DNA from 3 places in the uncultured Amnibacterium sp. genome. Region 1 is predicted to be linked to each of the others. Evidence: predicted binding sites of a transcription regulator. Region 1 holds the regulator's gene; each other region holds the start of a gene.

Region 1 (3,274 bases):
CGCGACACCGCGAGCCGCGGACGGCCGGGCAGCAGCGTCAGCGCACTCGGGGCGTCCTTCGGCATGAACTCCGCGTACGCCTCGTCGACGATCAGCACACCGTCGGTGGCGTCGTACGCGGCACGGATCGTGTCCAGCCCGACGGGGGTGCCGGTCGGGTTGTTCGGCGCGGCGACGATCACGATGTCGGGGCCGACCCGCGTGATCTCCGCCACGAGGGTCTCCGGCGACAACCGGAAGTCGTCGTCGCGACGCCCATCGACCACAGCGGTCCCGGAGGTCGTCGCGTAGTTCGGGTACATCGAGTACGTCGGCGGGAAGGTGAGCAGCGTGCGACCCGGGCCGCCGAACGCCTGGAACACGTGCTGCAGCACTTCATTCGAACCGTTCGCCGCCCACAGCTGGTCGGGTACGAGACCGTGGCCGAGGTAGCCGGCCAGCGCCTCGCGCAGCGCCGTGAACTCGCGGTCGGGGTAGCGGTTGACCTCGTCGAGCGCGACGGCGATGCGCTGCAGGATGTCCGCTCGGACGTCCTCCGGCACCGGATGCGTGTTCTCGTTCACGTTGAGCGTCACCGGCACGTGCAGCTGCGGCGCACCGTAGGCGGTCCTGCCGACGAGGTCGGCGCGGAGAGGAAGATCCGCGAGCGAGGTCACGTCCACGATTCTCGCAGACGGCGGGGACGCGTCTCACGGGTCATTCGACGGGCAGGCGCAGCACGACACCCGCGTCGACCTGCGCGCTGCTGAGCCCATTCACCCGCTCGATCTCGGCGATCGTCGTGCGCGGATCCGTGCGCGGTGCGAGCCGCTCCGCGATGGTCCACAGGCTCTCGCCCGAACGGACCACGACGGTGTGCGGCGCCACGTGCGGCGCCGCCTCCGCGACCCCCGGGCCGGCGGCGAGCAGCGCGCCCGACAGCGCGAGCAGCGCCGGGATGACGACCAGCACCACCCGACCGCGACGGGTGAGCCGCAGCCGAGCCGGCGGCGCAGGAGCGGTCGTCGGTGCGACGGCCGCGTGCCGCGACACCGTGGTGGGCCGAGCGCTCAGCGTCGGCGACCGCTGCGCGCAGCCCACCCCGCCCCGGACGGCCACCCGGCGCGCCGGAGCGCTTCGCAGCTGCGCCCGCTCGAACGCATCCGTCTCGTACTCGATCCAGTCGTTCTGCACCGTGAACATCCCGATCCTTCCCCGCGTCCCTCTTGCATTCGAACGTAGCTTCGACTGTTCGAACCGTCAAGCACATCTTCGAGTGGGGCACCGACAGCGGGTACGCGTCTGTCGAACGCGTGTTTGCATCAGAGCGGTGCGAGCGAATACCATCGATGTACTTCACAAGCCTGGATCGCGCGGGAACGCCGAGGACGGAAGAGACCGATGACCGACGAGCTGACCGGCGAGAAGCCACGCACACGACGGCGCACGTCGCTGTCTCCGAAGCAGCTCGCGATCCTCGAGGTGATCCAGCAGTCCGTCGCGGCCCGCGGCTACCCGCCGAGCATGCGCGAGATCGGCGACGCGGTCGGGCTCGCGTCCCTGTCCAGCGTCACCCACCAGCTGAAGCAGCTCGAGCTCTCGGGCTACCTCCGCCGGGATCCGAAGCGCCCGCGGGCGCTCGAGGTCATCATCCGGGTGCCGGACTCGTCGACCGTCGAGTCGGACGTCCCTGCCGCGCAGATCGGCGATGCGGCGATGGTGCCGCTCGTCGGGCGGATCGCGGCCGGTATCCCGATCACGGCCGAGCAGCAGATCGACGAGGTCTTCCCGCTGCCGCGCCAGCTCGTCGGCAAGGGCGACCTGTTCATGCTCAAGGTGGTCGGCGAGTCCATGATCGAGGCCGCGATCTGCGACGGCGACTGGGTGGTCATCCGGTCGCAGCAGACGGCGGACAACGGCGAGATCGTCGCAGCGATGCTCGAGGGCGAGGCGACCGTCAAGGTGTTCCGCCAGCGCGACGGCCACACCTGGCTGCTGCCGCGCAACAGCGCCTTCGAGCCGATCCTCGGTGACGAGGCGGTCGTCCTGGGCAAGGTCGTGGCGATCCTCCGCTCGGTGTGACGCACGAGGGGTGCATCCCGGGGGATGCGCCCCGGGTCCTCCACCGGGATGAGATCCGCCCGGATCGGTGAGCGCGACCAGGCCGCGTCCCTACGGTGGGCGGTGCGCGTCGACGTGTCGCGCCGGGAGGAGCGGCCATGATCGAGGCGAGCGGGCTGGTGAAGCGCTACGGCGCGAGAACCGCCGTGGCGGGGATCGACTTCGAGGTCAAGCCGGGTGTCGTCACCGGGTTCCTCGGACCCAACGGCGCGGGCAAGTCGACGACGATGCGGATGATCGTCGGGCTCGACGCCCCGACCGCGGGCACGGTGACCGTGAACGGCCGACCGTATCGAGACCACGGGGCCCCGCTGCACGAGGTCGGCGCGCTGCTGGAGGCCAGAGCCGCGCACCGCGGCCGCACCGCGCGCAACCACCTCCGCGTCCTCGCCGCCACCCACGGGATCCCGACGCGACGCGTGCAGGAGGTGGTCGACCTCGCCGGACTCGGAGAGGTCGCGGACAAACGGGTCGGCGGCTTCTCGCTGGGGATGGGCCAGCGGCTCGGCATCGCCGCCGCGCTGCTCGGCGACCCGGCCACGCTCATCCTCGACGAGCCGGTGAACGGCCTGGATCCCGACGGCGTGCGCTGGGTGCGGACCTGCGTCCGCGAGCTCGCCGGCGAGGGACGCACCGTGCTGCTGTCCTCCCACCTGATGAGCGAGATGGCCCAGACGGCCGACCACGTCATCGTCCTCGGCCGCGGACGGGTGCTCGCGGACATGCCGATCGGCGACCTGATCGCCGGCGGTGGTTCGAGGGTGACGGTGACCTCGCCACGCGGCACCGAGCTGGCCGCGCTCCTCCGGTCCCGTGGCGCGACGACCACGCCGGGCACCGGTGACCGGTTCGACGTGACGGGGCTGGGTGCCGCCGATGTCGGCGATGCGGCAGCGGCCGCCGGGATCGCGCTGCACGAGCTGACGACCGTCGGGTCGTCGCTCGAGGAGGTCTACATGTCGATGACCGCGGACGACGTCGAGTACCGCAGCGCCGCCGCTGCGCCGCACCCCGAGAGGACCAGCGCATGAGCGCGATCACCGTCACCACCCCCACCACCGACGCGACCCGCGGCGTGACCGCCGGCGGCGTGCTGCGCTCCGAGTGGCTGAAGCTCGTCACGCTGCGCAGCACCTTCTGGACCACGGTGGTCGCCCTCGTCCTGGCCGCAGGG
Region 2 (3,274 bases), on a different contig from region 1:
AGAGAGCAGCGGCACAGAGCTGAAGTGGTTCCGCGCCTCGCGGGCGCTGTGACGACCGGCGCAACCCGCCACCACGCCCGCCCGCTCACGGCGATCACGGCAGCCGCCATCCGCGGGGTCCTCCGGAACGCGCGCCGATGAGTGGTGTCTCCGGGTGGAGGAGGACCGTCGTCGGATACCGGTCCGTGCGTGTCTCTGCGCGGCGGTTCAGGCAGCTGCGTCCCACGGTGCAGGTTCGTCCTCCGCCTGATCGGCCGGCCGGTGTCGGATGGTGGTAGCTGCCTTCTTGACGAAGCGTCCGCCCCATCGGTTGGTATGCCAGACGAGATTCCCATCCGGGGTTCGTTCGACGTCGATGTAGCCGTCGTCCTTGGTCTGGTGGCTGCCACGGCAGAGCGCGGAGAGGTTGACCTCGACCGTCCGGCCGCCGTGTTCGACGCGGATGACGTGGTCGATGTCGGTGCGGTGTGCCCCGACCGGGCAGCCGGGCTCGTCGCAGGTCCCGGATCGTGCCCAGATCAGTCGGCGCAGGCCGATGGGAATGATCCGTTCGGTGGAGTCGAACGCGAGGATGGCGTCGTCGATGGGGTCGACTTCCGCCCTGGTCGAATACCGGGCGGAAGCGACGATCCGGCGGACCTCCGCTGCGGGCAACGACCCCCACCCGGTGAGCTTTCCCGGCTCGTCGGTCACCCCGGCAATCGTCGCGGCAGGTACGGTGACGACGATCTCGGCGGTGATCGTCTTCCGCTGCGGCACCCGCGCGGGAGGCGTGGAAGCCGCAGCGTCGGCTGGGTCGGCCGGGTCGCCTTGTTCGTCGTCGTCGGGTTCGTCGCCGAGGCGTTGGAACGGGGTGGCGGGGGTGAAGACGCCGTTGTCGTTACGGACGATGTTGGCGGGATCGACGGTGAACCCGCCCAGCAGCAGATCCAGCACGATGTCGTACATCAGCTGCTGCACCGTCCGGGTCTCCCCGTCGACACCGTGGGCGGCGACGGCGAGCTTGTGCGCGGTCTCGTATACGGCCGCGATGTCCGTCTCAGGCCCGGTCAGGGTGAGCACACCGGCACCACCTGCGCCCGGGCGGGCGCGCACGCCCCGCTCCCGGTGCGCGGCCGCACCGCGGTCGGTCGCGTCGTCGTGGTCCAGTGCGTCGTGCAACCGGGACAGTTGCGCGTCCAGCAGTTGCGGGGCCAGATCCGCTGCGAGCTTCGCCGCGCCCAGGTCGTACCGTTCCCGCGCCTCCCCGATCAGGCCGCCGAGGTTGCGGACGACCGCCTCGGCCGACGCCCACGCGAACGCACCGGTCAGGAACAACCCGTACGACACGGCCAGACCACGCAACGACTGAGCTGTGTGCAGCATCGACACGGCACGGTTCCTGGAGACGTGCAGCAGCCCAGCCAGATGCACCGCGAACGCGCGTTCCGCTCGACCTCCCTCGCGGGCCACGAGCCCCCGAGCGGTCTCATCGAGCACCACGGTGTCCCACAGGGCCAGCGTCGTCTGGGTCCGCATCGCCTCCGCCAGGAACGCGGCGCGACGAGTGCCCTCGAGCGCATCGTTCAGTGCGTGGAACACCTCCGCCGGAACCTCCTCGAGGGGCGGCCGCGGGGCGTCATTCGACGGCGGATCAGGGACTTCATCGGTCATGAGTGGAGTACATCATCGGCCTCCGACACTCACTGTCGAATCTGCGTTCGTACTTCGCGAGGACGGCGCTCGCCGCCTTGATCCGGCAGGACCCTCCGCGGAGGCGCGACGACGCCGGTACGCTGGAGGCACCGCCCGCATGGGCCGACATCTGAGGCACCCAGCCCCTCCGGGGCGCGACACGGTGCCGCCCACATCGCGGAACGAGGCTCCCTCATGTCCCAGGTCATCCCAGGCGTGCCCGACAAGCCGGCACTCGAAGGACTCGAGCAGAAGTTCGCGCAGGTGTGGGAGCAGGAGGGCGTCTACCGCTTCCCCGGCACCGCCGGCGGCCGCGAGGGCGTCTACTCGATCGACACCCCGCCGCCGACCGCGAGCGGGTCGCTGCACATCGGGCACGTGTTCTCGTACACGCACACCGACCTGCTGGCCAGGTTCCAGCGCATGCGAGGCAAGCGCGTGTTCTACCCGATGGGCTGGGACGACAACGGCCTGCCGACCGAGCGGCGGGTGCAGAACTACTACGGCGTGCGCTGCGACCCCTCCCTGCCGTACGACCCCGACTTCGCACCGCCCTCCGAGGGCACCGCGAAGTCGACGAGGGCCGGCGACCAGCAGCCGATCTCCCGCCGCAACTTCATCGAGCTCTGCGAGCGGCTCACCGTCGAGGACGAGCAGCAGTTCGAGGACGTGTTCCGGACCGTGGGCCTCTCCGTCGACTTCGCCCAGACCTACCGGACTATCGGCGACGACGCGCGGGCGATCAGCCAGCGCGCGTTCCTCGACAACCTCGAGCGCGGGGAGGCGTACCAGGCGGAGGCGCCGAGCCTGTGGGACGTGACCTTCCGCACCGCGGTCGCGCAGGCCGAGCTCGAGGACCGCGAGCAGCCCGGGGCGTACCACAAGCTGGCGTTCGCAGGCCCCGACGGTGACGTGCTCATCGACACGACGCGCCCCGAGCTGCTGCCCGCCTGCGTCGCGCTCGTGGCGCACCCGGACGACGAGCGCTACGCGGACCTCTTTGGGAAGACCGTCCGCTCCCCCGTCTTCGGCGTCGAGGTGCCGGTGGTCGCGCACCACCTCGCGCAGCCCGACAAGGGCACCGGCATCGCCATGGTCTGCACGTTCGGCGACCTGAACGACGTGACCTGGTGGCGGGACCTCTCCCTGCCGACCCGCGCCGTGATCGGCTTCGACGGCCGGTTCCTCAGCGAGGCCCCTGCCGCGATCGACTCCCCCGCCGGCCGGGAGGCGTACGCCGAGCTGGCGGGCAAGACGGTGTTCTCCGCCCGCGCCGCGGTGGTCGAGCAGCTCCGCGCGGGTGGCGCGCTGCTCGGCGACCCCCGCCCGATCACGCACCCGGTGAAGTTCTTCGAGAAGGGCGACCGGCCGCTCGAGATCGTGTCGACCCGCCAGTGGTACGTGGTGAACGGTGCCCGCCGGCCCGAGCTGAAGGCGCGCCTGATCGACGCCGGCACCCGGCTCGACTTCGTGCCCGAGTTCATGCGGGTCCGGTACGACAACTGGGTGGGCGGCCTCACCGGCGACTGGCTGATCTCCCGCCAGCGGTTCTTCGGCGTCCCGCTGCCCGTCTGGTACCGGCTCGACCGGGACGGCAACC
Region 3 (3,274 bases), on a different contig from region 1:
GAGGAACGCCGCGGCGCCCGCCCGCAGCGCGCGCTCGCGCAGATCGGGGGTGTCGAGCCCGGTCAGCACGATCACCGTCGCGCCGGCCGCGCGGCAGGTCCTGATCCGGGCTTCGAGCGATACGGGCTCGCTCAGCTGCACATCGACGAGCACCAGATCGGTCGGGAACGCCGGGCTGTGCACGAGCTGCAGCCAGGAGGTGGCGGTCAGGGTGACGTCGAAGTCGGGCGCGTTCGCGCGCAGCCAGGACGCCATGCTGTCGAGCAGCACCTCGTGGTCGTCGAGCAGCGCGAGGCGCACCGCCCGCTGCGGCGCGCTGCTCGGCGCGGCGGGCGGGCTCGATCCCGCCGTTCGCGCCGCGCCGCCGATCACGGTCGGCACGGGCGGCAGATCGTCGTCGACGCTCATGCGGCTCCAGCCATCGGAGGACGGTCGTCACACCCCGATCTCACGATGATGGACGAGGGGCCCGCATCGGGAACGCGATCCGTGCACGCGTGCACCCGAACTGGGGTCAGAACAGCGTCGGCTGGGCGGCCGCAGCGGTCGCGGTCACGATCCCCGCCGACCGCGACCTCGTCGTCCCGGTCGAATCGTCGACCGCACCGCGATGCAGACCGTGCTTCGCGAGCAGCGGCTCGATGCGGTCCGCGAGCCACCGCCGGTAGTCCTTCGGCGCGTAGGGGCCGACCGCGTACAGCCGCCGGTACGCCGCGTCGTGCTGCGGGACGTGCGCGTGCACCCAGTCGAGGTACCACTGCTTCACGCCCGGCTTCAGGTGCAGCGCTGACCAGACGACGTAGGAGGCACCGGCCTCCGCGATCGCCGCGAACGCCGCATCGAGATGCGCGATCGAATCGGTCAGGTACGGCAGCACCGGCATCAGGAACACCCCGCACTCGAGGCCCGCCTCCCGCGCCGCCCGCACGGTCGCGAGTCGAGCAGCAGCGCTCGGCGTCCCCGGCTCGACGAGCGCCTGCAGCTCGGGATCGAAGATCGCGACCGACATCGCGAGGTCCACAGCTCCGCGCTCGGCCATCCGCGCGAGCAGCGGCAGGTCGCGCCGGAGGAGGGTCCCCTTCGTCAGCAGCGATACCGGCGTGCCCGAGTCGGCTAGCGCCTCCAGGATCCCCGGCATCAGCCGGTAGCGCCCCTCCGCCCGCTGGTACGGGTCCGTGTTCGTGCCGAGCGCGACCGGCGAGCGCTGCCACGAGGGCTTGGCGAGCTCGACCCGCAGCACCTCGGCAACGTTGACCTTGACGACGACCTCGGCGTCGAACGACCCCGGATCGTCGAACTCGAGGTACCGGTGGGTCGGCCGCGCGAAGCAGTACACGCAGGCGTGCGAGCAGCCGCGGTACGGGTTGATGGTCCAGCCGTACGGCGTTCCGGGAACGCTGCCGGGCACCTTGTTGAGCGCGGACTTCGCCCGCACCTCGTAGAAGGTCATGCCGGCGAACTCCGGAGGCCTGGAAGTGCGCACGAGATCATGGACCTTCGCGAGCCCCGGGAGCGCGTCGGGCGCCTCCGCTCCGACCTGCTGCCCCGCCCACCGCATGTGGAGAGTCGAACACATGTTCGACTCAAATACAAGCCAGCAGTCTCTCTGATCGAGGTGCGAGCGCAGCGAGCCTCGAGCGATGTCCTGAGGCTCTCGAAGGAATCACCCCGCACTGGAGGTACGTCAGCTTCTCGGTGGTCTCGAGACGCTCCTTCGTCGCTCCTCGACCAGCGAGAGGGCCGGGTCCCCTATGCGGTGAGGCCCAGCGCCTTCGCGGTCGACTCCTGGATGCGGCGCATGTTCCGCGGGTCGTCCGAGACCAGCGAGCCGTACGTCGGGATGAGCTCGCGCAGTGCGGGCTCCCAGCTCGCGAGCTGATCCGGGAACGAGCGCCGCAGCACGTCGAGCATGATCGCGGCAGCGGTGGAGGCGCCGGGCGAGGCCCCGAGCAGTGCGGCGATGGTGCCGTCGGCGCCGCCGACCACCTCCGTGCCGAACTGCAGCACGCCGCCCTTCTTCGGGTCCTTCTTGATGACCTGCGCACGTTGCCCCGCGCTCAGGGGGTACCAGTCCTTCGGGTCCGCGTCGGGATAGAACTCCTGCAGCGAGGCGAACTTCGACCGTCTCGACTTCGTCAGCTCGCGCACCAGGTACTGCACGAGCGCGAAGTTGTCCTTCGCGACCGCGAGCATCGGGATCAGGTTGTGCGGCCGCACCGACAGCGGCAGGTCGAGCAGGTTGCCCTTCTTCAGGAACCGCGGGGACAGGCCGGCGTAGGGACCGAACAGCAGCGACGCCTGCCCGTCCACGATGCGGGTGTCGAGGTGCGGGACGCTCATCGGCGGGGCGCCGATGGACGCCTTGCCGTAGACCTTCGCGCGGTGCTTGGCGACGAGCGCCGGGTCGTCCGCGCGCAGCCACTGGCCGCTGATCGGGAACAGGCCGTATCCCCGCGCCTCGGGGATGCCGGCCTTCTGCAGCAGCTTCAGCGCCCAGCCGCCGGCGCCGACGAACACGAACCGTGCGCGCGCCTCCTGCTTGTCGAGGCCGACCGAATGCCGCGAGCGGATCCGCCAGATGCCGTCCTTCTGCCGCTTCAGGCCCGTGACCTCGGTGTTCAGCCGCAGGTCCGCGCCGTCGTCGACGAGGTTGTCGATCAGCGCGTGCGTGAGGGCGCCGAAGTCGACGTCGGTGCCGGCCTCCGCGCGCGTCGCGGCGACCTTCTCGTCGCGGTCCCGGCCCACCATCAGCAGCGGTGCCCAGTCGTTGATGACCTGCGGATCCTCCGAGTACTCCATGTCGGAGAACAGCGGGTGGTCGGTCATCGCCTCCCACCGGCGTCGGAGGAAGTCGACGTGCTCGTCGCCGCGGACGAACGTCATGTGCGGCGTCGAGTTGATGAACATCGTCTCGGAGGGAAGCTGCGCGTGCCGGGCGAGGGACGACCAGAACTCGCGCGAGACCTGGAACTGCTCGTTCACCCGCACCGCGCTCGAGATGTCGATCGAGCCGTCCGGCCGCTCCGCCGTGTAGTTCAGCTCGCAGAGCGCGGCGTGCCCGGTGCCCGCGTTATTCCAGGGATTGCTGCTCTCCTGCGCGACGTCGCCGAGCCGCTCGTAGATGCGGATGCTCCAGTCCGGCTGCAACGCGTGCAGCAGCGTCCCGAGAGTGGCGCTCATGATCCCGCCGCCGATCAGAACAACATCGATCGTCTCGTCCTGCGCCATGGTTTCGAGCCTAACCGCGAGCGCGTGAGCGACCGGCCGAAGCTGC

The links. The regulator LexA, encoded in region 1, represses DNA repair genes until DNA is damaged. The targets are predictions, from matches to a motif close to TCGAACANNTGTTCGA.
Region 2: a site for LexA is predicted at 1,689-1,704, ahead of ACFE67_RS06060 (HNH endonuclease signature motif containing protein). Genes of this name have one in related genera too.
Region 3: a site for LexA is predicted at 1,567-1,582, ahead of ACFE67_RS09750 (Rv2578c family radical SAM protein). Genes of this name have one in related genera too.

Annotation. Positions count from the first base shown of each region.
Region 1 is NZ_CAXTHO010000123.1:5,037-8,310, forward strand. Features, by position in the region: gene ACFE67_RS12510 (histidinol-phosphate transaminase) at 1-656, opposite strand, end outside; gene ACFE67_RS12515 (LysM peptidoglycan-binding domain-containing protein) at 697-1,182, opposite strand; gene lexA (transcriptional repressor LexA) at 1,381-2,061, shown strand; gene ACFE67_RS12525 (ABC transporter ATP-binding protein) at 2,199-3,131, shown strand; partial or broken gene ACFE67_RS12530 (ABC transporter permease) at 3,128-3,274, shown strand, end outside.
Region 2 is NZ_CAXTHO010000035.1:11,869-15,142, reverse strand. Features, by position in the region: gene ACFE67_RS06060 (HNH endonuclease signature motif containing protein) at 208-1,653, opposite strand; gene valS (valine--tRNA ligase) at 1,870-3,274, shown strand, end outside.
Region 3 is NZ_CAXTHO010000076.1:4,670-7,943, reverse strand. Features, by position in the region: gene ACFE67_RS09755 (DNA-binding response regulator) at 1-408, opposite strand, end outside; gene ACFE67_RS09750 (Rv2578c family radical SAM protein) at 515-1,558, opposite strand; partial or broken gene ACFE67_RS09745 (malate:quinone oxidoreductase) at 1,750-3,255, opposite strand.